2 regions of the Endozoicomonas sp. 8E genome follow, and region 1 is predicted to be linked to the other one. Evidence: predicted binding sites of a transcription regulator. Region 1 holds the regulator's gene; the other holds the start of a gene.
The links. The regulator PhoB, encoded in region 1, activates phosphate uptake and scavenging genes when phosphate is short. The targets are predictions, from matches to a motif close to TGTCATANNNNTGTCANA.

Region 1 (10,831 bases):
TTTTTAGTGATGGGACTTTTCCCGATACTCGGGGCCATCCTGATGCAGATTCCCAAGCCTGTGCTGGGTGGGGCTACATTGGTTATGTTTGGCACGGTGGCTGCCTCAGGTATTCGCATTCTGGCTTCAGGGTCGCTTGATCGTCGGCAGGTAATGATCATTGCTGTGTCCATCGGTATGGGGCTGGGCGTCACTATTGTGCCCGGGGTGCTGAGCCAGATGCCGGAATTGGTCAAAAACATTTTCAGCTCGGCAATTACCACCGGAGGTCTGACCGCTATTTTACTGACTCTGGTTTTGCCTGAAGATTCCGGGCCTGACTCCAGCGATCAGAGGAAAGTGGTGAAAAATATTAATGCGTCTTCGGGAGCCATCCAAGAAGAAACTACTTCCTGATTACTTCCGTCATACCCTACAACTCGTTCCCCGTCGTAAATCTCTGGAGCATGGGAACCAGAGATTTACGACAGCCTCTCAAGACACCAGCTTTCTGGCAGAAAGCTGGTGTGCAGCCATGATGGCCTCTTGATCAAGATGAAGCAGTGTTGCATCTTTAATCAGCCACTTTCCTGCACACATAACGGCAGCTGCTCTGTGGCCTCCACAAAGAACCAGTGCTGCCAGTGGGTCATGGCTGCCACTGAAACGCAACTCATTCAGGCTGAAAAGAGCAAGGTCGGCCTGCTTTCCTTCGGCCAGTTCTCCAATATCGCTCCTGCCAAGCACTCTGGCTGAACCTTTTGTTGCCCAGTACAAGGCATCGAGATGAGTGACTTCATCTGCGGCGTAACGCAGACGATTGATCAGCAAAGCCTGACGGACTTCCTGCATCATATTGGAGCCGTCGTTTGAAGCAGAGCCATCCACACCCAGCCCGACATGCGCGCCTGCAGACGCCAGTTCTTTAGTACGGCAGATGCCCGATGCCAGCAACATATTCGAGGTAGGGCAGTGACAGATGCCCAAGCCCGCCTGTCCCATTCTTTTGATTTCATCGTCATTGAAGTGAATGCCGTGGGCCAGCCAGACATCGTCAGCCAGCCAATCCACAGATTCCAGGTAATCCAGTGGCCGTAGACCGAACCGCTCGATGCAGAAGTTGTCTTCATCATGGGTTTCAGCCAGGTGAGTATGCAATCGAACATTGTGTTTACGGGCCAGTCTGGCGGTCTCTTTCATCAACTCTGTGCTGACTGAAAAAGGAGAGCAGGGTGCCAGGGCAATTTGAACCTTTGCCCCTTCTTCTGACTCATGATAACGATGAATCAGACGTTCGGAGTCGTCGAGTATCTCTGTTTCCGTTTGCACGGTTGTCTGGGGAGGAAGGCCGCCATCCTTCTCTCCAAGGCTCATGGAACCCCGAGTCAACATGACCCGGCTGCCAATACTGTCAGCGGCCTTCACCTGAATATCAATGGCTTCTGTGAGTGCTTCCGGGAAAAGGTAGTGATGATCTGCCACTGTTGTACAACCGGACTGCTGCAGTTCTGTCAGTCCCAGCTGAGTGGCGTTAAACAGCATTTCTGGCTTCAGTCTGGCCCAAAAAGGATAAAGCGTTTGCAGCCAGGGAAAGAGTTTTTTATTCAGTGCTGGAGGGAAGGCGCGGGTCAGGGTCTGATAAAGATGGTGGTGAGTATTGATCAAACCGGGAAGGAGAACCTGTCCGGAAGCGTCATAGCTTTGATCATAGGAGACTTTCGGAGACTGTCCCGAAGGAACCAGTTCTGTGATCTTGCCGGAGCTTTCATCAATCACCACGCCGTTACCGGCGTCCTGACTGTTTGCGGTGAAAGTGGCCAGGGGGTGTTTTATCCAGACTTTCATTATCTGCCTCTTGTTATGAGCAGGACGGTCTGGATAGAGCAATAAGCTGCCAATTACCATAGACCGCCGACACAGCAGTTTATGGCAGTGACTCGCGTGTTAATCTGCCCGTTTCATTTTATCTTGTGACTCTACAATATTTTTATCGTTTCTCAAACTTTCAGACCGCAGCCACGAAGGACAATGTCGCAGATAGTGTCAGCGGCTTTATCGTAGGTTGAGGCAGGCAGTTTCTTTTTGTTCATGATAAGGCAGATCTGCTTTTCATAGTCAGCGTAATGCTGAGTCGATCCCCAAATCATAAAAATCAGGTGCATGGGCTCTACCCGGGCCATTTTGCCCTCATCCATCCAATGCTGAAAAATCTCTGTTTTGTTTTTAAACCACTGCTGGGTAGAGTCCTTCATGGACGGAGACAGCTGCTGGCAGCCATGAATGATTTCACTGGCAAAAATTCGGCTGGCCGTGGGATATTTTCTGGAGACTTCTATCTTTGAACGGATATACCGCTCAAGTGACTCTGCAGGGTCATCTTTTGGGTGAAAGTTGTTCAGTTTGTCATTCCAGAGATTCAAAATGTTGGTAAGAACTTCGTCATAAATTTCCTGCTTGTTACTGAAGTAATACAAGACAGTCGGTTTTGGCAAATCGGCCAGGTCAGCTATACGCTGGATTGTGGCTCCCCCGAATCCATGCCGGGCAAATTCCTGTTCGGCAGCTTTCAAAATCAGCCGAACCCTCTCGGTTCTGATACGACCGGTCTTTTGGGGCATACGTTTTACGACAGCCATGCGCGGATCCTGATTTATAGTTTTCGATCATCCCTTGGGGATGATTTATACCATTGGCAGGAAGCATAGAAAAGAATCCGGTTGTGTCCATTAACGTCAGGCAGAAAGAAATTGAGGAAACCGTGACTGCTCCCCGCCCTGTCGAGGGTGTCGCAAAACTCTGGCTCCCATGCTCCAGAGGGTGTCGCAAAACTCTCTCCAACGTGCGAACGAATTGACTCCCGTCATTCCCGGCTTCATTCTCGTCATTCCCGACTTCATTCTCGTCATTCCCGACTTCATTCTCGTCATTCCCGCGAAGGCGGGAATCCTCACTGACTCACCACCAGAACCCTACTGCCCGGTGCCCCCCTGGCCTTGTCATCCCCGAGAAGGCAGAGATCCACCGTTGGCGCTGGATTCCCGCCTTCGCGGGAATGACGACCTCAGAGCATGGGAACGAGCTGTTGGAGTTTTGTGACACCCTCAATCGGGCGGGGGTATAAGGCGTGAAGGTCGGGCCGCGTAGATCGTGGCGCGCAGGCGCAGAGCCTCCCGCTTGCGTGTTTGTACATAGTTGGCTACATTCACCGTCGGTCTGTCTCAATAGAGACTCACGGTGACGAAAACCAAGCACTGTTAACAAAAAATTAAGGCAGAGCCAACTGCCCAACCGCCACTGAAGAACCAGATGAACTCATACCTGAGTGACCCGTTAAGGCAGCGGCAAATCAAACAAAAGACCAATAAATAACCGAGGGGCACCCGGTTACTGCTGATGGAGGCTTCTGCGTAAGTCCGGTCGTTATAGGCTGGTTGCAGCCTGTGAAGTCAGAAGCCTCGCCTGACAAGGCGGGGAGTGTCACGGTGAGCTGCCTTGTTTTCTCCCGGGGCAGTTCTGGGGAATTGGATTCGTGCAGCAGGAGTGAGGGTGCCTTTTATTGATTTTTCAGGCTTGCCCTGGAAGCCGAGACATTATTTGAAACAGCAGATTCCAGAGCCCTGGAGAGACTGGCTGCTGGACAGTGGTTCCCTGACTCAGCGTTTGAAACATGAGTTTGACGGCGACTTCAGGGTTCAGGTTATTCGTCATGGGACCTTTATGCCAACCTATTCGGAGCTGAAGTTTCTCAATAACTATGAACAGTCAAAGGCTACGTCCACATCTGCTGAGTTGGCAGGATCATTCAGAAGCAGACATTGCAGCAAAATGGCTTCTATCAGGGAGGTTCTGCTGATCTGTGGTGGCCGACCCAGGGTGTTTGCACGAAGTGTATTGCCTCACAGCAGCCTTATTGGTACGAACAGGGAGCTGCTGCAACTGGGCAGTAAACCTCTGGGGGAGTTTTTATTTAATCATCCCGGTATGCGTCGGGGGCCATTTGAGGTAGCGGAACTGCCGGCTCGTCAGTTTAATCCTCATCTGGTGGAAAAATACTCGGATGAAACAGCCTGGGGAAGGCGGTCGTTATTTTATTTGCACGAAAAGTCTATATCTGTTTGTGAAATCTTTTTGCCGGACCTGTCTGGACAGACAGAAAAGTTCTGAAGAGTCATGTCGAAGCATCCTGAACCTTAAAGCTCACCGATATTCTCAACAAGGATGATTGTTTGTTTGCTGAAGCACTCACCTCCGGAAATGTAGCGATTTCCGCAGTCAGTCTGGTCATCGCCTGATTGAGAACCGGCCCTGACCTGATAAACTGGCGATACCGGTCATGATTCAGGGCGATGAGCAATAAGAATCTCAGCGATGATAAGAAAGATGCAGATAAGCAGGTGACTGCTCTCCTACGTAGGACGTAGGAGCTTCCTGCTTCATAGGCTGCTGCTGGTTCATAACAACCAGACTTACACAGAAGCCTCCACAGGCAGAACCGGACAGCCCTTCCGGTTTAGACTTTAAATTCTGGGCTTTAAGTTACTGATAACCAGTTGGTTTTCGATAGCTGTCAGTAAAAGCCGAAGTAAAAATAGAACTGAAAAATAGTTCTGTCAAAAACTCAAACGGAGTCCTTATATCACCCCTCTAAAAGTAGGGAGGCTTACGGCGAAAATGCTAAATATTATGATGCAATTCAGAAAACCAATGGCGGTATCAGCAGTCACTGAAGTCGTTCTGCAACGATTTCCCCGTTTAAAAGATTTTTTACGGCTGGCCCGGCTGGACCGGCCTATTGGTATTTATCTGTTGTTCTGGCCTACTATGTGGGCACTCTGGGTGGCGGCAGAAGGTGTGCCGAGTCTGAAGAATCTGGTGATTTTTTCGGTCGGCGTGGTTTTGATGCGCAGTGCAGGCTGCGTTATTAATGACTTTGCAGACAGGAAAGTGGACGGCCATGTTAAGCGAACACAGCATCGACCGCTGGTAACGGGTAAAATTCAGGAAAAAGAAGCGCTGATTTATTTCTCCGGCATGGTGCTTTTGTCTTTCATTCTCGTACTCTTTACCAATACCCTTACCGTCCAGCTCTCTTTTGCCGGATTTTTGCTGGCCTTGGCTTACCCTTTTGCAAAAAGACACACTCATCTGCCCCAGGTGGTTTTGGGGGCTGCTTTTGGCTGGTCGATCCCCATGGCTTTTGCGGCTCAGAGTGGCGCCTTGGGAAACATCGCCTGGCTGATGTTTCTGGCCAATCTCTTCTGGACGGTGGCTTACGATACTCAATACGCCATGGTGGACCGTGACGATGATCTGAAAGTGGGGATCAAGTCCACAGCCATTCTATTTGGGGAGATGGATAACCTGATCGTAGGTTGCCTGCAGGTACTTACCCTGATGACACTGGCCATGGTAGGCCATCAACTGGAGTCAGGTGCTCTCTATTATCTTTCACTGTTGGCTGTTGCAGCCCTTTTCGTTTATCAGCAATGGTTAACCCATCGTCGTGAGCGTGACGCCTGCTTCAGGGCATTTCTTAATAACCACTGGGTCGGAGCCATTGTATTTGCGGGTCTCGTGTTGAGTTATCTTTGATCTTCAAACTTCAATCTGGCTTGAAGTTTGGTAAGTATTGCTACTTATGGCGGCTGCCGGGACAAATGGCGAAAAGCCTTATCCTGCAGACCCTGAGGGATCTTTTTATTTTTAAGCCGTGATATCAGCCTGGAGTGTGTCATCTGCCTGTAACATTTCAAAGGTGTAATGTCCGGTGTATAGTGCGGTTGATCAAAGTAGTGAGAAACAGCCCTGAGCGATCGGAAGGGTGTTGCCCGAAATATTACCCTCCCGGTAAGCCCCAATGAGCTGTAGCTGATAGACGCCAGAACGTCACCGCCGAAATCGAATCGACAGATAAGATAACAGGTAGAGATTAATGCCAGGAAAGACCATTCTGATCGTAGATGACGAAGCACCGATTCGCGAAATGGTGACCGTTGCTCTGGAAATGGCAGGTTATGACTGTCTTGAGGCAGCAGATGCCAAGGAAGCGCACTCTCTGATTGTGGATAACAAACCCGATCTGATCTTGCTGGACTGGATGTTACCAGATGTCTCCGGAATTGAGCTGGCCCGCCGTCTGAAGCGCAGTGAGCTGACGTCTGAAATACCCATCGTTATGTTGACGGCCAAAGGTGAAGAAGACCACAAAATCCAGGGGCTTGAAACCGGTGCCGATGACTATATCACCAAGCCTTTTTCTCCCCGTGAGCTGGCTGCCCGTTTAAAAGCGGTTCTTCGTCGTACAGGTGGCTTTGATAACCAGTCGCCCATTGTCATCAACGGGTTGGAACTGGACCCTGTCAGTCACAGAGTCTCCATCGATGGCTCACCTGCTGAAATAGGACCTACCGAGTACCGTTTGCTGCAGTTTTTCCTGACGCACCAGGAGCGCGCCTATACCCGTGGGCAGTTGCTGGATCAGGTCTGGGGTGGCAACGTTTATGTGGAAGAGCGAACCGTTGATGTACACATTCGACGCTTGCGTAAAGCCTTAGGTGATAACTATGAAGCCTTTGTGCAAACGGTTCGTGGTACTGGATATCGTTTCTCAACGAGGGTGTAAAACTTTTATGCTCAGCGCTCAGCAGTCATCTGGCCGGGAGTAATATGACAACAATTTCAAAAACTCATTTGCTGAGCCGCCTGATCGCTTACCTGATTGTCGGGTTTTCCCTGGGCTGGTTGTTTGGAGAGCCTTTTTTAGGGCTCTGTGTGGTTATGGGAGGTTATTTTGTCTGGAGCTTCCGTCAACTCTTCAAGCTGCTGGACTGGCTGAATGACCCCAGGGCCAGAAGCAAAGAGCCCCCGGAGAGCAAAGGGTTCTGGGGTGAAATTTTTGATGGCATCTATCGATTGCAGAAACAACACAGTCGTTCCCGGCAAAAGCTGGCCGGAGTGATTGAACGCGTTCAGGAATCAACCGCTGCGCTGAACGACGGTGTTGTGATGATAGATAATCAGAGCAACCTGGAATGGTGGAATCCTGCCGCTGGAATGTTGATGGGGTTTAAGACGCCTGACGATCAGGGGCAGTTGATTACCAACCTGCTACGTGATCCAAGGTTTGCTGACTACTTTGAGCAGGGTGGTTATCAAAAAGCCCTTGAGATCCCCTCTCCAATCAACCCGGACCATCAACTGCAATTTAATGTAACGGTTTATGGCAAAGGCAATCGTCTCATGACCGTCAGAGATGTCACGCGTTTGAATCAGCTGGAAGTCATGAGAAAAGATTTTGTTGCCAATGTATCTCATGAACTGAGAACACCACTGACGGTTGTGTCTGGATACCTCGAAACCATGCTGGACAGTCTGGGCCCGGATTCGGGTTTGCCTCCTGTTTGGGAAAAAGCACTGAACAGGATGCAGGAGCAGTCACTGAGAATGCAGAATCTGGTGGCAGATCTGTTGTTGCTGTCCAAGCTGGAGTCGGCTGAAGCTCAGGCAGACGAAAACGGGGTTCATGTTAAAACCATGCTCAGCAGCATTGTTGAAGACGGATGTGCACTCAGTGGTGAAAACCAGCATCAGATTTCTCTGGATTGTCCTGAAGATGTCTTTTTGGCAGGCAGCAGTAGTGAGTTGCGCAGTGCCTTCTCGAATCTGGTCTTTAATGCCGTGCGCTATACACCCCGGGGTGGAAAAATACATGTTCGTTGGTGGCAGGACAAGGAAGGCGGACATATGATGGTGGAAGACAATGGTGTCGGTATTGATCCAATGCATATTCCGAGGTTGACTGAGCGCTTTTACCGGATTGATAAAAGTCGTAGCCAGAATACCGGGGGAACGGGGCTTGGTTTGGCCATCGTCAAGCACGTCATGCTGAGACATGGAGGCAAACTCACGATCAGCAGTCACCCGGGAAAAGGCAGCCGCTTTGTTTGCCACTTTCCGGAAAAATGCCTCGAGTTGGAACATTCATGAAAAACACTCATGAAAAAAGCAGAACAGGACCGGTGGCACCTTTTCTGCTTTTTGGCCTGGCATCAAAAAATGAATAATCTTTTCATGGTCTCATCTTCGAATAGTCTGTTTTACAGCCTGATCCTGACTATCTTTACTCTGAAACGCTGATTTCCGGCAGTTGGCAGGGTGGTGTATTTCAATCATCCTGCGAACACCGGGTTTGCGTATTTGTATTTTCTTTACTAGTTTATATCTGTCTCTTGAGCACCTGTCGCGGGGTACACTACCAAGCGTTCAACAGGGTGGTCTCGCCCTGAGCACCCTGTAATGGAATCCCCAGCTGGTTACTTCGAGTCAGTGGGGGAGGTTTTCAAAGAATTGTACTTTGATCCATTGGTGTTTGTACTCAAGAAGCTGCGGGCTGGGCATGAACCCGAAATTCTGGCAAATGTAGACTTACTCTTCGCCAACAACGCAGTCCAGGCGTTTTTTGCCGGTGCGGTCCAGGTAGCTCTGGAAGTCACGCGGCAGACGGCCTGTGGTAGAGCCGTCCCATTGGACGGTGTTGCCGGCTTCTGTCTGGTACTCAAAAGTAAACCTCTGGACATTACGACGACGTTTTGTAGATGCTACTTCCAAGTGGTCCAGGTCTTCCATTGAAATGCCGCGTTCAGCCATGATTTGCTTAACGGCTTCAATATTTTCCAGTTTGGCTTGACGCTCTTCATCAATTTTATTGCGGGCTTCAACTTTCTCCTGCAGTACATCCTGCATTCTGGAGATGATACGCTCAAGATCTTCGACATGAACATCTTTAAACAAAGAGCGGATACGAGTTTTACTGCTCAGGCGGTGATGAATTTCTTCAAAAACGTTCATTCAGGAACTCCCAATTCAGACCAATTCGACGGGGTATTAATGATTTTCAATGACGAAGGTAACTATTTATACAGGAAGCTTTAAATTGATGGAAGCATTTAATGTGCTTTTATGGACTATTTAAATAGATTTAATAACGTTTTATGAGAGGATACGAATAATTGTACAATACATAAACAGTTGTGAGTCATTTAAGACACGCAAATGAATTTAATTGCTTATAGTTGTATTGCTTGTTTTTAAAATAACAAACATTCAGCCTTGTATCTGGCTCTTTGAAAATGTCGTTACAGATATCAAGGCTCTGGTTTTCAGCGTATTCAGTATTTTTTGCATTGAACGGAAGGGCCAGCTCCCACTGCCATGGCAGCGGGGCATCGGTTTTAAGTGGACAGGATGGCTGATTAATTCTTATTAGTTTTAAATATAAAAAGACCTTAATCTTTCAATCATATCTTTTTAGTGAGGCTTTCCGGAATCTTTTTTATCCGGGCACTGATAGCTTTTGCTTACCTTGTTATCAATGGTCACCGACTCCAGTTTGACATCAAATTGCCAGAGCCGATGGACGTGCTTGAGTAATTCCTCAGTACTTTTATCCAGTGGGCGTCCCTGGTGCTGGTAATGTCTGAGAGTCAGGGTTCGATCGCCTCGCACGTCCACATCAAAGACCTGGATATTGGGTTCTCGGTTCCCAAGGTTATACTGGGCAGCCAGTGACTCCCTGACTTCTTTATATCCGGTGCTGTTATGAATCGCATCAACTTCCAGGTAGGATTTGCTTTCGTCATCCAGAATCGAGAAGAGTCTGAGGTCTCTCATCACTTTGGGAGACAGGAATTGCAAAATAAAGCTTTCATCCTTGAAGTTTTTCATTGCAAAGTGCACGGTTTCCAGCCAGTCACTGTCGGCAATGTCCGGGAACCAGTGCCTGTCTTCATCGGTAGGATTTTCACAGATTCTGCGAATATCCTGAAACATACTGAAGCCCAGTGTATAGGGGTTGATGCCGCTGTAGTGCGGGCTGTCAAAAGGAGGCTGGTATACGACACTTGAGTGAGAGTGCAGAAATTCCAGCATAAAGCCCTCGGTGACTTTTCCTTCATCATAAAGCTCATGGAGAAGATGGTAGTGCCAGAAGCAGGCCCAGCCTTCGTTCATCACCTGGGTTTGACGTTGAGGGTAATAGTATTGGGATACTTTCCTGACTATTCGCAGCAGTTCACGCTGCCAGGTTTCCAGCAGTGGCGCATTCTTTTCCAGAAAGTAGAGAATATTCTCTTCCGGGTCTTTGGGAAAGCGTTCAACTTTTTTCTCTTCTTTATCTTCCGTCTTTGGAATGGTACTCCAGATGTCGTTCAGGGTTCTCTGAATGTACTCTGCTCTTTCCTGCTGGCGCTCTTTTTCCTGATCTGCTGAAAGTGGCCTCGGACGTTTGTAGCGATTAACACCCTGATTCATCAGGGCATGAGCAGCATCCAGAACATCTTCAACCGCTTCGACGCCATATTTTTCTTCACACTCAGCAACATAACGCTTGGCAAACATCAGGTAGTCAATAATGGATTCGGCATCGGTCCAGGTCTGGAACAGATAGTTACCTTTGAAGAATGAGTTATGACCATAACTGGCATGGGCCAGTACCAGGGCCTGCATGGTCATGGTGTTTTCTTCCATGAGATAAGCGATACAGGGGTTGGAGTTGATCACAATTTCATAAGCCAGCCCCATGCGGCCACGCTGATAGTTCTGCTGGGTATGGAGAAATTGTTTACCAAAGCTCCAGTGGCTGTACATTAATGGCATACCCGTGGAAGAGTAGGCATCCATCATCTGTTCGGCACTGATGACCTCAATCTGGTTCGGGTAAGTCTCCAGTCGGAACTTGTCAGCCAGACGTGCCAGCTCACGGTCGTATTCCTGAATGAGATCAAAGGTCCATTCTGAACCCGTGGAGATGGGTTCTCTCTCTTTAATATCTGTAACCTCACTCATGGTTGGTGCC
Region 2 (10,831 bases), 2.9 Mb from region 1:
CAAAGGGCGATAAAGTCGCCATCATCGCCAAGAATTCAGCCGAATGGTATATTTCTGATTTAGCCATCATGATGGCAGGCTTAATCAGTGTGCCCATATACCCAACAGCTGGTGCAGACAACATAAAATATGTGCTTGAGCATAGTAATGCAAAGGCTATTTTTGTTGGCAAACTGGACAGCACTGAAGCCCTTTCAGAAGCAATGCCAGACGACTTTCTCAGCATCTCATTTCCATACCCTACACTTGATTGCAAAGAGCAGTGGCTTGACTGGCTGAATATTTATGAGCCACTAAAAACACTCCATAATCCGGATATCGACGATCTATTTTCTATTATCTATACCTCAGGCAGTACAGGCCTTGCCAAAGGCGTCATGATTAGTCAGAGAAATGTAGCTTCTTCGGCCATGGCTGGGGGTGAGAAGTTTTTAAGGGGTGATGAAAGACGGGTAATGTCATATTTACCCCTTGCCCACATCACTGAACGATGCGTTGTTGAACTCCCATCAATTTATTACTCCGCCGAGATTTTCTTTGTTGAGTCCTTGGATACTTTTGTAGACGATGTTCGTTATGCTCGTCCCACTGCTTTTTTATCAGTGCCTAGATTATGGACTAAGTTTCAGTCACAAATTCTGGCCAAAATGCCCAACAAAAAGCTACAAACTCTTTTGAAAATCCCCATTATAGGTAAATTAGTAGCAAAGAAAATTCGCACTGCTCTTGGGCTGCAGGAAGCTAAAATTTTCGGTTCTGGAAGCGCACCTATCTCTCCAGAAATTTTGAAGTGGTTCCAAAAGTTGGGTATTCGTATTAGCGAAGGCTGGGGCATGACCGAAACCTCAGGCTTATCGTGCAGCAACATCCCCTTCAAACCCGATAATATTGGCACAATAGGCAGCCCTCAATCTTGTGTCGAAATGTCACTTTCCGAGCAAGGAGAAGTGTTGATTCGAGGAGAAGCGGTATTTAAATCTTACTACAACAACCCTGAAGCAACAGAGGCCGCCTTTGAGAATGGCTGGTTCAAAACAGGTGATAAAGCCGAGATAACCTCTGACGGTTCATGGAAAATCATTGGCCGGGTCAAAGAACAATTTAAAACCAGTAAAGGCAAATATGTTTCTCCAGTACCTATTGAGTCGAGCCTCGGTCGTAACCCGGATATCGAGCAAGTCTGTGTTATGGGGATTGGGCGCAAACAACCTATAGCAATGATCGTGTTGGGAGAAGGCGCTTCAAAAAATCGTGGCCAGCAAAAAGAACAATTGGTCAGCACGATGACATCGGTTAACAATGAGCTGGAGGCTCATGAAAAGCTGGATCATATCATAGTCGCTAAAACAACCTGGAGTATTGAGAATGAAATGCTCACTCCGACACTGAAGCTAAAGCGGGATCAGCTTGAAAAGGAATATGGTCATTTTTTAACTCTGAAACACAACTCAAAAGTTATTTTTGAAGAGGAAATAGGTAGTTAAAGCCCTGAATATAAAAGACCATTTCTGTATAGTTACCGCTATAAAGGAAAGACTATCCCGCTCAGGTGCATTCGCCAGGACAGGGCAATACGAGGTACCGTCTATCTCTGCAATCAGTGTCTGGAGCCTTTGACGTTCTTTGAGAAAATCAGGGTTTGAGTACCAGTGCTTCAGAGGTGATGAAAAAAGAGGCAAAACCTCTATTTTTTGGGAGTGAACTTCTCTTAGATCGAAGCAATTATCGCGCGGCTCGTCAGCCCGGCTTCCAATGGAACCCTGACCTTTTGAACGGGTTCCTCTATGAGCTTCTCGCCGCTCCAGTAATCGTACCAATACAGAGGGTGATCGGAGGTCAATGTTACCTCCCTGACATTCTCGTTGTAGTTAAATAAACAATGAAGTTTTCCACCCTCTGTTAATGCCAGAGAAGCATGATGTAAAGACAGTGAAGTAAATTGGGCAGCTTCCTGACTATAACGATGACGCAGTATCAATTTGCTTAACGTCGTTTTAGCAAACGAAGTGAGATCAGGCAGCGGATCGCCTGAAAGCAGAAGTCCGCCACTAGCGAGTAATACATTGCGATGAAAATCGTAATTACCAGGATCCGTCGATTGATTAGCAAGCGAAACAAACGTACCGCAATCTGGATCGACTTGCCACAATTTACGATGCTGCCAACTACGATAGAAGGTTTCTTTCGCAATTTGCTCAAACCTATGGGCGTCACGCTCTACATCGTCAGAGACTCTCATAGCATCAACAAGCCCTAAAGACGGCCACATGGGTGCGTTACACCCAAGTAACAAAGCATCCTGAGCGCCCTTCGCTATTGCCTCCATACCCATTCGGTAGGCCTGCACTCCGGTGACACCTCTCTGATAACGTTTTCCTTTGAGCGTTCCCCAATAATTGGCATCGAGTTTAAACAGCTCAACACCCCACTCTTCTCGCATGGTTTTGACTATGTGAGTTAAATGAGCCTGAACTTCGGGGTTGGATGTATCCAATACATACCAAGGGGTACAACGCCAACCTCCGTAGGTCACATCTTCGGCCTTGAGGAGATCACCGTTATGATGGCGAACAAACCACGATGGATTCTGTTTAAACAGTTCTGACTCAGGCTGAGCAATAAAAGGAGCAAGCCAAATCGCCGACTTTTTTCCTTTGCGCCTGATATCCGCTATTAATTCTCTCACTCCTCCGGAAAATTTATCCGAAGGAGACAACCAGTCGCCCATAAATGCCTGATAACCATCATCCAACAGCACCCACTCCAGACTATCAAGATCTCCCTCCATTACGTCCAGGTTCTGGCGAATATTGTCTTCAGTAACATCGGCATAATAGGCATACCAGGAACACCAACCGATGGGTGCTGGTTGCCTGACGCCCGCCCTTGCGGGGTGATGCTGTGCGATCAACTCTGCGTATTGTTGATATAGTTGAGATAAAGAACCTCCACGTAGCACAGCAACAGATTCGAACTCTTTGCTGTCAGGGTCCTGAGGAGAAGTTCCTTCCCCATCGATACAGGCTGAGATCAAGATACTTCTCTCATCTCTGGCTATTTCGAAGTAGCCCGCATAGCGATGACAGCGGGTAAAGCCAAACAGGGTGTACTCCGCTGAATCTTCTACAATCAGGTAGTTGTAGTATCGCTTTCCCTGTTGCTCTCCATAAATCCGATAACTACTGCCGTTATCCGGGCATCGGCCAATATCAACCGGTCTGTCGAACGTCCCGGAAGTTTGCGCCAACATCTGAAAGCCATCACCCAGCAAAGTCGCGCTGTGATCAAAATCAAATTCACTGGTAAATAGCTGATAGTTCTCTGGAATTGGGTCGTTATGTAAACCGACAAAGCGAAAGGTCACTTCGTTTTCACAAACTTCGTCCAGTAAATCTGGATTATTCACTGTGATTTCTCTGTGACACGGGAAGCGAATCGTATGAGACATATAAGAACCTGCTAAAGCTAAAAAAATGACTAATAGCGTGATTCCGCTGGCCCCCATACTCCAGCATAGGAGCAAATACTCAAATCAAGCAGTCGAAGCAACAAACCCGGATATCAACTCAACGAAAGTCTGCCCATACTTTTCCAGCTTGTATTCACCCACCCCTGAAATATGAGACAGAGCCTCCAGACTGGCGGGTTTAACATTTAGCATTTCATAGAGTGTTTTGTCATTAAAAATGACATAAGCAGGGACACCCTGCTCTTCTGCCAGCTCTTTACGACGGGCTCTCATGGCTTCCCATAATGGACGATCATGGTCATCAATAATGACTCTGCCCTGATCCACACTCCGGGTTTTTCGTGCGGCTCTCTCAGAGGCGTATTCGAAGCGGTCCTGACGAAGTAATAATCGCTCACTGCCTTTGAGCAAAGGGCGGCATTTTTCATTCAGTTTGAGCGCACCATGCCCTTCTACATCAACATTTATAAACCCTCTGGACACCAACTGCCGGAATATTGAACGCCACTCGCTCTGTTTGTATTCACTACCTATACCAAAAGTGCTTATCTGTCGGTGACCAAATTGGCTGACCTTGGCCGTTTCTTTGCCAAGCAGAACGTCGACCAGATGAGAGACACCAAACATCTGCCCTGTCCGGTAAACACAGGAGAGTGCTTTTCTGGCGGCTTCAGTACCATCCCAGGTCGTCACCGGCTCCAGACAAAGGTCACAGTTGCCACACTTCTCTTTCAGGGGTTCATCAAAATATTCCAGCAACACTTGGCGGCGACAACCCGTTACTTCACAAAGAGACAACATGGCCTCCAACTTCTGCTGCTCGATTCGCTGAATTTCAGGCGCTGCAGTAGAATTCGACTGAATCTGTCTCAGCAGCATGACGTCCTGGAGACCATAAACCATCCAGGCAGTAGCAGGGAGCCCATCACGACCGGCTCGACCGGTTTCCTGATAATAAGCTTCGATGCTTCTTGGCAGATCCAGATGAGCAACAAAACGAACATCAGGCTTGTCAATTCCCATTCCGAATGCCAGAGTGGCAACAATGATCATGCCGTCTTCGTTGAGAAAACGATGCTGATTGTTCTTGCGATCGTGGGCCGTCATTCCCCCATGATAAGGCAGTGCTTTTCGGCCCTGGGCATTCAGCCAGGCAGCAGTATCCTCCACCCGCTTTCTGGAAAGACAGTAGACTATGCCTGAATCGTCAGGGTGCTCTTTTTCCAGAAACCTGAACAATTGCTGCTTACCCTGTTTCTTCTGACTGATGCGATAAAAAATATTGGCGCGGTTAAAGCTGTCAACAAACACCTTGGCCTGCGCCAGACCCATACGTTCGATAATTTCCTGACGGGTTCGCTTGTCTGCTGTGGCGGTCAGGGCGATTCTGGGAACCGTTGGAAAACGTGTTTTCAATACCGAGAGCTGCAGATATTCAGGCCTGAAATCATGCCCCCATTGAGACACACAGTGAGCCTCGTCAATGGCAAACAGGGAAATCCGTATCCGATCCAGCTTCCTTAGCATCATTTCAGTCATCAGACGTTCGGGAGCAACATAGAGCAGATCAATATGCCCGGTGAACAGCTCCTGCTCTATTCGGTACTGCTCTTCCATGGAAATGCCCGAATTCAGGCTTTCGGCCCGGATACCTATCTGCTTGAGATTACGGATCTGATCTTCCATCAGAGCAATCAGAGGGGACACAACGATAGCAGTACCCGCCATAACCAGAGCCGGTACCTGATAGCAAAGTGACTTACCACCGCCGGTAGGCATAAGGACCAGCGCATCACGCCCTTCTGTGACCTCCCTGATGACCTCTCCCTGGAAGCCACGGAAAGATTCGAACCCGAAAGTATTTTGCAGAACATTCAGAGCAGGATCAGTCATTACAGTCCAGTGCACATTTAAACGACGATGATTAATTAAATAAGAAAAGACAGATTAGTATACCATCAAACTGAGGACCTGACCGAGAATAGACAGGAATCTTTCAGAAAACTACTGTAAACTGACCAACTTCAGTTCACACCGGATTTTCTTCAAATGCAGGACATCTGTTCTACTCTGGAGCCGCTGCTAAACAGGTATGCGGATGAGGAAGGCTTCACCTTCCACGCCATCCATGGCTTCTACACCGCAATGACCATCATCCCGTTCGAATTGAAGACTGATGAGCGTAATGAGATTCTGTTTGGAACTCGGGTAACACTCTCTGGAGAAGATTCAGCCCTGCTGGAGCAGGCTCTTGATCAGTTGTCACGAGAAATCGATCGACAGTTTAATGAAGAAGAGGGCTTTGAGCTTTCCTGTGAAGAATTTACCGATCCGGATGATGAAGACCTGATGGACTGGTGCTGTGGTTTTCTTCAGGCTCATTTCATGACGGAAGAACAGTGGTTTCAGGAAAATGAACAGGAAGTCAGTGAATTGCTGCTCCCGGTTATGCTCGGCTCCGGACTGTTTGACGATGAGCCTGAGTTTGAAGCTATTCTGGAAGACGAAAAGCTGACTGAAGATATGTGCAGCCAGATACCTGAGGTGTTGATGGAACTTTATCTGCTGTTTAACTCTCCAGAGGAGGCCGGCGGCAAGCCGACAGCCAAGAAATTAAAATCAGTCCACAAGGCCCTACCGAGCAGGCGCCGGTAAAATAGTCTGCACGGCTCAAGAAGAAAGTGAACAGTGCTTCATACTATTGCACTGCCCTAAAGAAATTTATCGGTGAAATCAAAAGGACGCCGCCACTTGATTGGGTTCGCTTTCTGCTTTGACCCAGACTTCCACCCGGCGGTTTCTTATTTTGCTGGCCAGACTGTCTGCAGAAGACAATGCCATGTACTGACCATAACCCCGGTACTGGATTTTCTTCCGTGGAACTCCAGCCTTGACCAGGGCTCTTCTGACCACATCAGCCCTGAGCTTAGCCAAAAGATCTGAATTTCTCGATTGCACCCTCTGATCTGCAAAACCGATTAACAGAACCTCTCCTGGCTGTCGATCAATGAAACGCGCCAGCCTTTCAATATCATTGATAGCCTTGTTATCCAGCTGGGCACGCCCCTGGGCAAAGCGGAAATTAACAGAAGCACGGTCAAACCGATCAACAATCCGCTGATAATCCTCTGGTGCAGAGTGCACATCAGGGCTCATCAGCTCAACCGCCTGATGAACATAACCAACAGAAGCTACCACAGGCTGTGCCTGATCGCTGGTTGCAAAACGGAGAAAGTCGAGAGCATCAGGATCAGCGTCCTTTTCTGGCAGATACATATAAAGACGGCGACTCAGAACATAATCTTCCGTCGAAACGTGCAGCAGCTCGGGCTTCAATGCTCTGTCAGTGCCTTCAGAAACCATCAACGGCCTGGCTCGACCAATGGTATTCAGGCTGACAAAACCAATGCCCCCCGGAGTCGAGGCCACTTTGTCAGAGACATCGGTATTGGACTCAAAACGCCTGGCAGTAGGGTCTAGCTGGTATTTTTTGGCCAACACGAGGTTTTTGAAAGTATCCCAGGTTCCCGAACGATCATCGCGGGCAAACAGCGAAACCGGCAGATCTGCCCCTCCCAATTCTTCCCAGTTCTTCACTTCACCAGAAAAAAGACGGGCAATATCTTTGATATCCAGCTTGTTAATGGTGTTACCCGGATTCACAATAATCGCCAGACCGTCTATGCCAACAACATACTCTGCTTCCCGACTGCTGAAATCACCCATGTCAGACAACATGGCCTGTTCCCTGGTCTTTATCGGTCGTGATGCGGCGGCAATCTGCCCTTCCCCGCTGGCCAGGGCTTTAAAACCACTGGATGAACCATGAGCAGCAATAAAGATGCTGACTAATTGCTCCTTAGCGGGTAAAAAGCCAGTCACTTTGACCTCATTATCCAGACCGGTCGGGAAAACGCCTACTCCTTCTGCCCCCAGATACTTCAGATAGGACTCAGCTAATGATGGCCCTAATCTGGCACCTACAGTATTCGAGCCATGAATCGAGAACAATAATTCTTCTTGAGCCTGAGCACCAAAAGAAAGAAGGGATAAGAATGAATAAAACAGCAGAGACCAGAATGTTTTTGTTATTGTCATGAGTAAATTTCAGAGCACACTTCTAATTTTTCGGTGAGTCTATCGGCAAATTATGACAAAAACATGACACCTGTTAACGATAAACGCCTGTCAGTCCCGCTTGACCTGACTCTGTGGAAAAAGTCACATAGCCTTTTATACTGCAAGAATCAGGGAAGATTCTCAGGAGAGAGGTTGTGGGCAATACAATTAACAATAACGGGGCTTCTTCAATAAGCCATCCTCAAACAGCGGGCGCTGATCCACAGAATTCAATTACCAAGACAGTCAAGGTCAACGGCAAACTCTACAATTGCAGTGCTTCGAAAGTCTGGGGTTTGAGAGTTGCACGGGAAGTTCTCGGTGTTCATGGTCTGGTTAAACCCGTCTATGACCACTTCCATGGCAAGTTGCATGAACATCGCGCTGACATTACAGCGAACCCATCAAAACTGCCCTCAACACCACTTTCAGAAAGAACCGCCCGCCCACTGCCCAAGCTTCCCAACCAGATGAATGAGCAACCCACAACCCATTCGAAACCTGCTAATACACCGCTTGCAGTCAGAAACAGCAGTCCTGAAATCCAACCGGCTAAAGACCTGACAGCTCCGGAAATCATTAAAAACCTGGAGCATGGCAAGTTTGAGGATAAATCCGGTTTCTCACTCAACAAGTTCTCGGAAGCCGTCCAACAGCTCTCTACTGAGGATATCAAGCCATTGATGAAGCAGCTGAGCCGAAAGGAGGGCCCTGGTTATGATACGGTCATGCAAGAAGTACGAGAAATTTATGCTGAAAGAAAAGTCACTGAGGGGCTGAAAAAATTTGGTGACAATGTGCAGGGCCTCAAAGACCAATTTGCCGGACACTATGCCCATGTCCCCAAACTTGCAGCGGCGATGCTTGCAGAGATTGATCGTCAAGTTGGTCTTCAGGAAGCCCCTGACTCCCGATCCCTTGAACTTAAGGAACTGACTCCGTCCTTGCAGGGTGTCTATGACTCAGGCAATGGCTCCCAACTTGAATTTGGCACTTTCCAGGGAGTCTCACTTAAGCTGGATCAGGAGTACCCCAAAAGGCCTGATGACCGTGTAATTAATGAGCAATTCAAAAATATTCAAAATCCAGATATACGAGGTGAAATCCATAACGACCTTGCTTTCAGAGATCAGGCAATCCCAAAATACAAAGACATCCATCAGAGCGATGCAGGCAAAGCATTCGCACCGGGAGCTCCCTATCATGCGGCAAAAGTCGACCTGCCTGGTGGCAGCTTTATCGCCAGTCAGGGACCGATTGAAAAAACAGAAACCAACTTCATTAAAATGCTGGCTCATCATCGCCCTGCCGTTTCAGTTTCTCTTGTTAACTCCACAGAACTCCAGGATCCGAAAATTTCCCATAAAAAAGAAAATCAGCGTTCTATCGAAGTAGGCCCGAAGACAATCGGCGAAGAAAAAAACTACGATGGCGTGAAGGTGAGACTGGATGGACAATACTCTTTTGATAAGGGTAACGTTACCGTCAAACAATTCTCCATTAATGGGGAAACACAGTTCAGGGTGTACGATAAAAGCTGGGAAGACCATTCTGCCGGCAACCCGGAACGATTGGCAAAACTGTCGGTACTGGTTGAAAAGTTACGTCAGCACCCCTCCGTTGCCAGCAGGTCAGACAACCCCACCGTCGTCAACTGCAACGCGGGTGTCGGTAGAACAGGAACCTTCGTAACGATTGATAACAGCCTGCGTCAGTACCAAAAGACGGGAGAAGTTCCAAAGGATTTCACTCAAACCATCAACACCGCCCGCAAGGTCAGAAACAGATTTGTTCAAACAGCAGGGCAGTTCAATACCGTCACAGCGGTTCACGGACAGTTCACACCCTTGTTTAATCCCTTATTGAAAGAAGCGGGTCTGACTGTTGCGACACCTGCTACCCCTCAAAAAGCCCCGGAGCCCAAAGATAACGGACTGAAGTACGGCTCAGAAGATTATGCCGTCATCAATAGGGAAGCGCGAGATGCTGCCAGACTCAGAAGAGCCAATAGGGATGACACTTACGTCAATACCAACTTTGCAGACAAAACAAAAACTTCTGTTGAAAAGGCTCCAGACTTACCACCGGTAGCAGCGGAGAGAACCAAATACAATGGCCCTAAAGATGCCGATGAATTGCTGGATAAAATTACTGCCGGCGGGTATGGAATGACAATACAAACATTCGATAAAAATAAGCTGACCACTGAACTTACCCATGTCTTGCGTCAGGCACATCAGAATCAGGATCAGGAACAGTTCGATGAGATTTCTAAATACACCGAGACCTTGAAAGCGGATAAAAACTGGAGTCAGATAGGCCTGCTTATTGATAGAATCGTCAATAACCGCACGCAAAACGGCCCCCCGCCTACCCCTTCCCGAAGGTAAATTATACCGGCATCCGCCGGTATTTTTTTATCTGCATATTCTTACTTGGAAGGAATCCCATCCAGCGCATCGACAACATCCTCCAGCTCAGCAATGGTTTGCCGGATCAGTTGTTTGTACTGGGAAGCGTCCAGCTTCTGCACTTCGCCCTTGAGATGATTTCGGGCGCCGTCAATGGTAAAACGCTTGTCGTAGAGCAAACTGCGAATTTGCCGGATAAGCAGCACATCCTGTCGCCGGTAGTAACGACGGTTCCCGCGCCTGACCGGTTTTAGCTGCGAAAACTCCTGTTCCCAGTATCGCAGGACATGGGATTTGACCTGACACAAGTCGCTGACCTCACCGATGGTGAAGTAACGCTTGCCGGGAATAACAGGGAGATCACTCTTCCTGAGCTCTGTTTCCTGCATAAGCCTCGACTCGTGACCTGAGTTTCTGACCAGGCTTGAAAGTCACCACCCTGCGAGGAGAGATAGGAACCTCTTCGCCGGTTTTGGGGTTTCGGCCGGGCCGCTGACTTTTGTCTCGCAGTTCAAAATTACCGAAGCCGGATAACTTGACCTGTTCATTATTCTCTAATGCCTGACGGATCTGTTCGAAAAACTGCTCGACCATATCCTTGGCTTCGCGCTTGTTCAAACCGAGTTCTTCGTGCAGACGCTCGGCTATATCAGCTTTCGTCAGAGCTCCCATGGATAACTTCCGCTCTCTTATAACCAGGCCAGCGAACTGTCGAGCCTGCTCAGAAAACAGGCCCGATACAGGGCGCTCGCATTGGCTGATTAGCTTCGGAGACTGGCACCAAATTCCGATCCCAGCCGACTTACAATGCTGTCAATCAAGTGATTAACTT

Region 2: a site for PhoB is predicted at 7,619-7,636, ahead of P6910_RS08750 (phosphate ABC transporter substrate-binding/OmpA family protein). Genes of this name have one in related genera too.

Annotation. Positions count from the first base shown of each region.
Region 1 covers NZ_CP120717.1:7,067,846-7,078,676, reverse strand. The annotation lists gene P6910_RS25330 (nucleobase:cation symporter-2 family protein) at 1-396, shown strand, start outside; gene P6910_RS25325 (8-oxoguanine deaminase) at 475-1,824, opposite strand; gene P6910_RS25320 (TetR/AcrR family transcriptional regulator) at 1,977-2,615, opposite strand; gene P6910_RS25315 (hypothetical protein) at 2,797-3,075, shown strand; gene P6910_RS25310 (chorismate--pyruvate lyase family protein) at 3,526-4,143, shown strand; gene ubiA (4-hydroxybenzoate octaprenyltransferase) at 4,684-5,571, shown strand; gene phoB (phosphate regulon transcriptional regulator PhoB) at 5,912-6,601, shown strand; gene phoR (phosphate regulon sensor histidine kinase PhoR) at 6,646-7,965, shown strand; gene P6910_RS25290 (H-NS family nucleoid-associated regulatory protein) at 8,404-8,826, opposite strand; gene P6910_RS25285 (SpoVR family protein) at 9,286-10,821, opposite strand.
Region 2 covers NZ_CP120717.1:2,593,774-2,604,604, reverse strand. The annotation lists gene P6910_RS08770 (AMP-binding protein) at 1-1,484, shown strand, start outside; gene P6910_RS08765 (glycoside hydrolase family 36 protein) at 1,709-3,406, opposite strand; gene recQ (DNA helicase RecQ) at 3,533-5,362, opposite strand; gene P6910_RS08755 (YecA family protein) at 5,519-6,124, shown strand; gene P6910_RS08750 (phosphate ABC transporter substrate-binding/OmpA family protein) at 6,203-7,567, opposite strand; gene P6910_RS08745 (tyrosine-protein phosphatase) at 7,744-9,978, shown strand; gene P6910_RS08740 (MerR family transcriptional regulator) at 10,020-10,388, opposite strand; gene ihfA (integration host factor subunit alpha) at 10,360-10,671, opposite strand; gene pheT (phenylalanine--tRNA ligase subunit beta) at 10,761-10,831, opposite strand, start outside.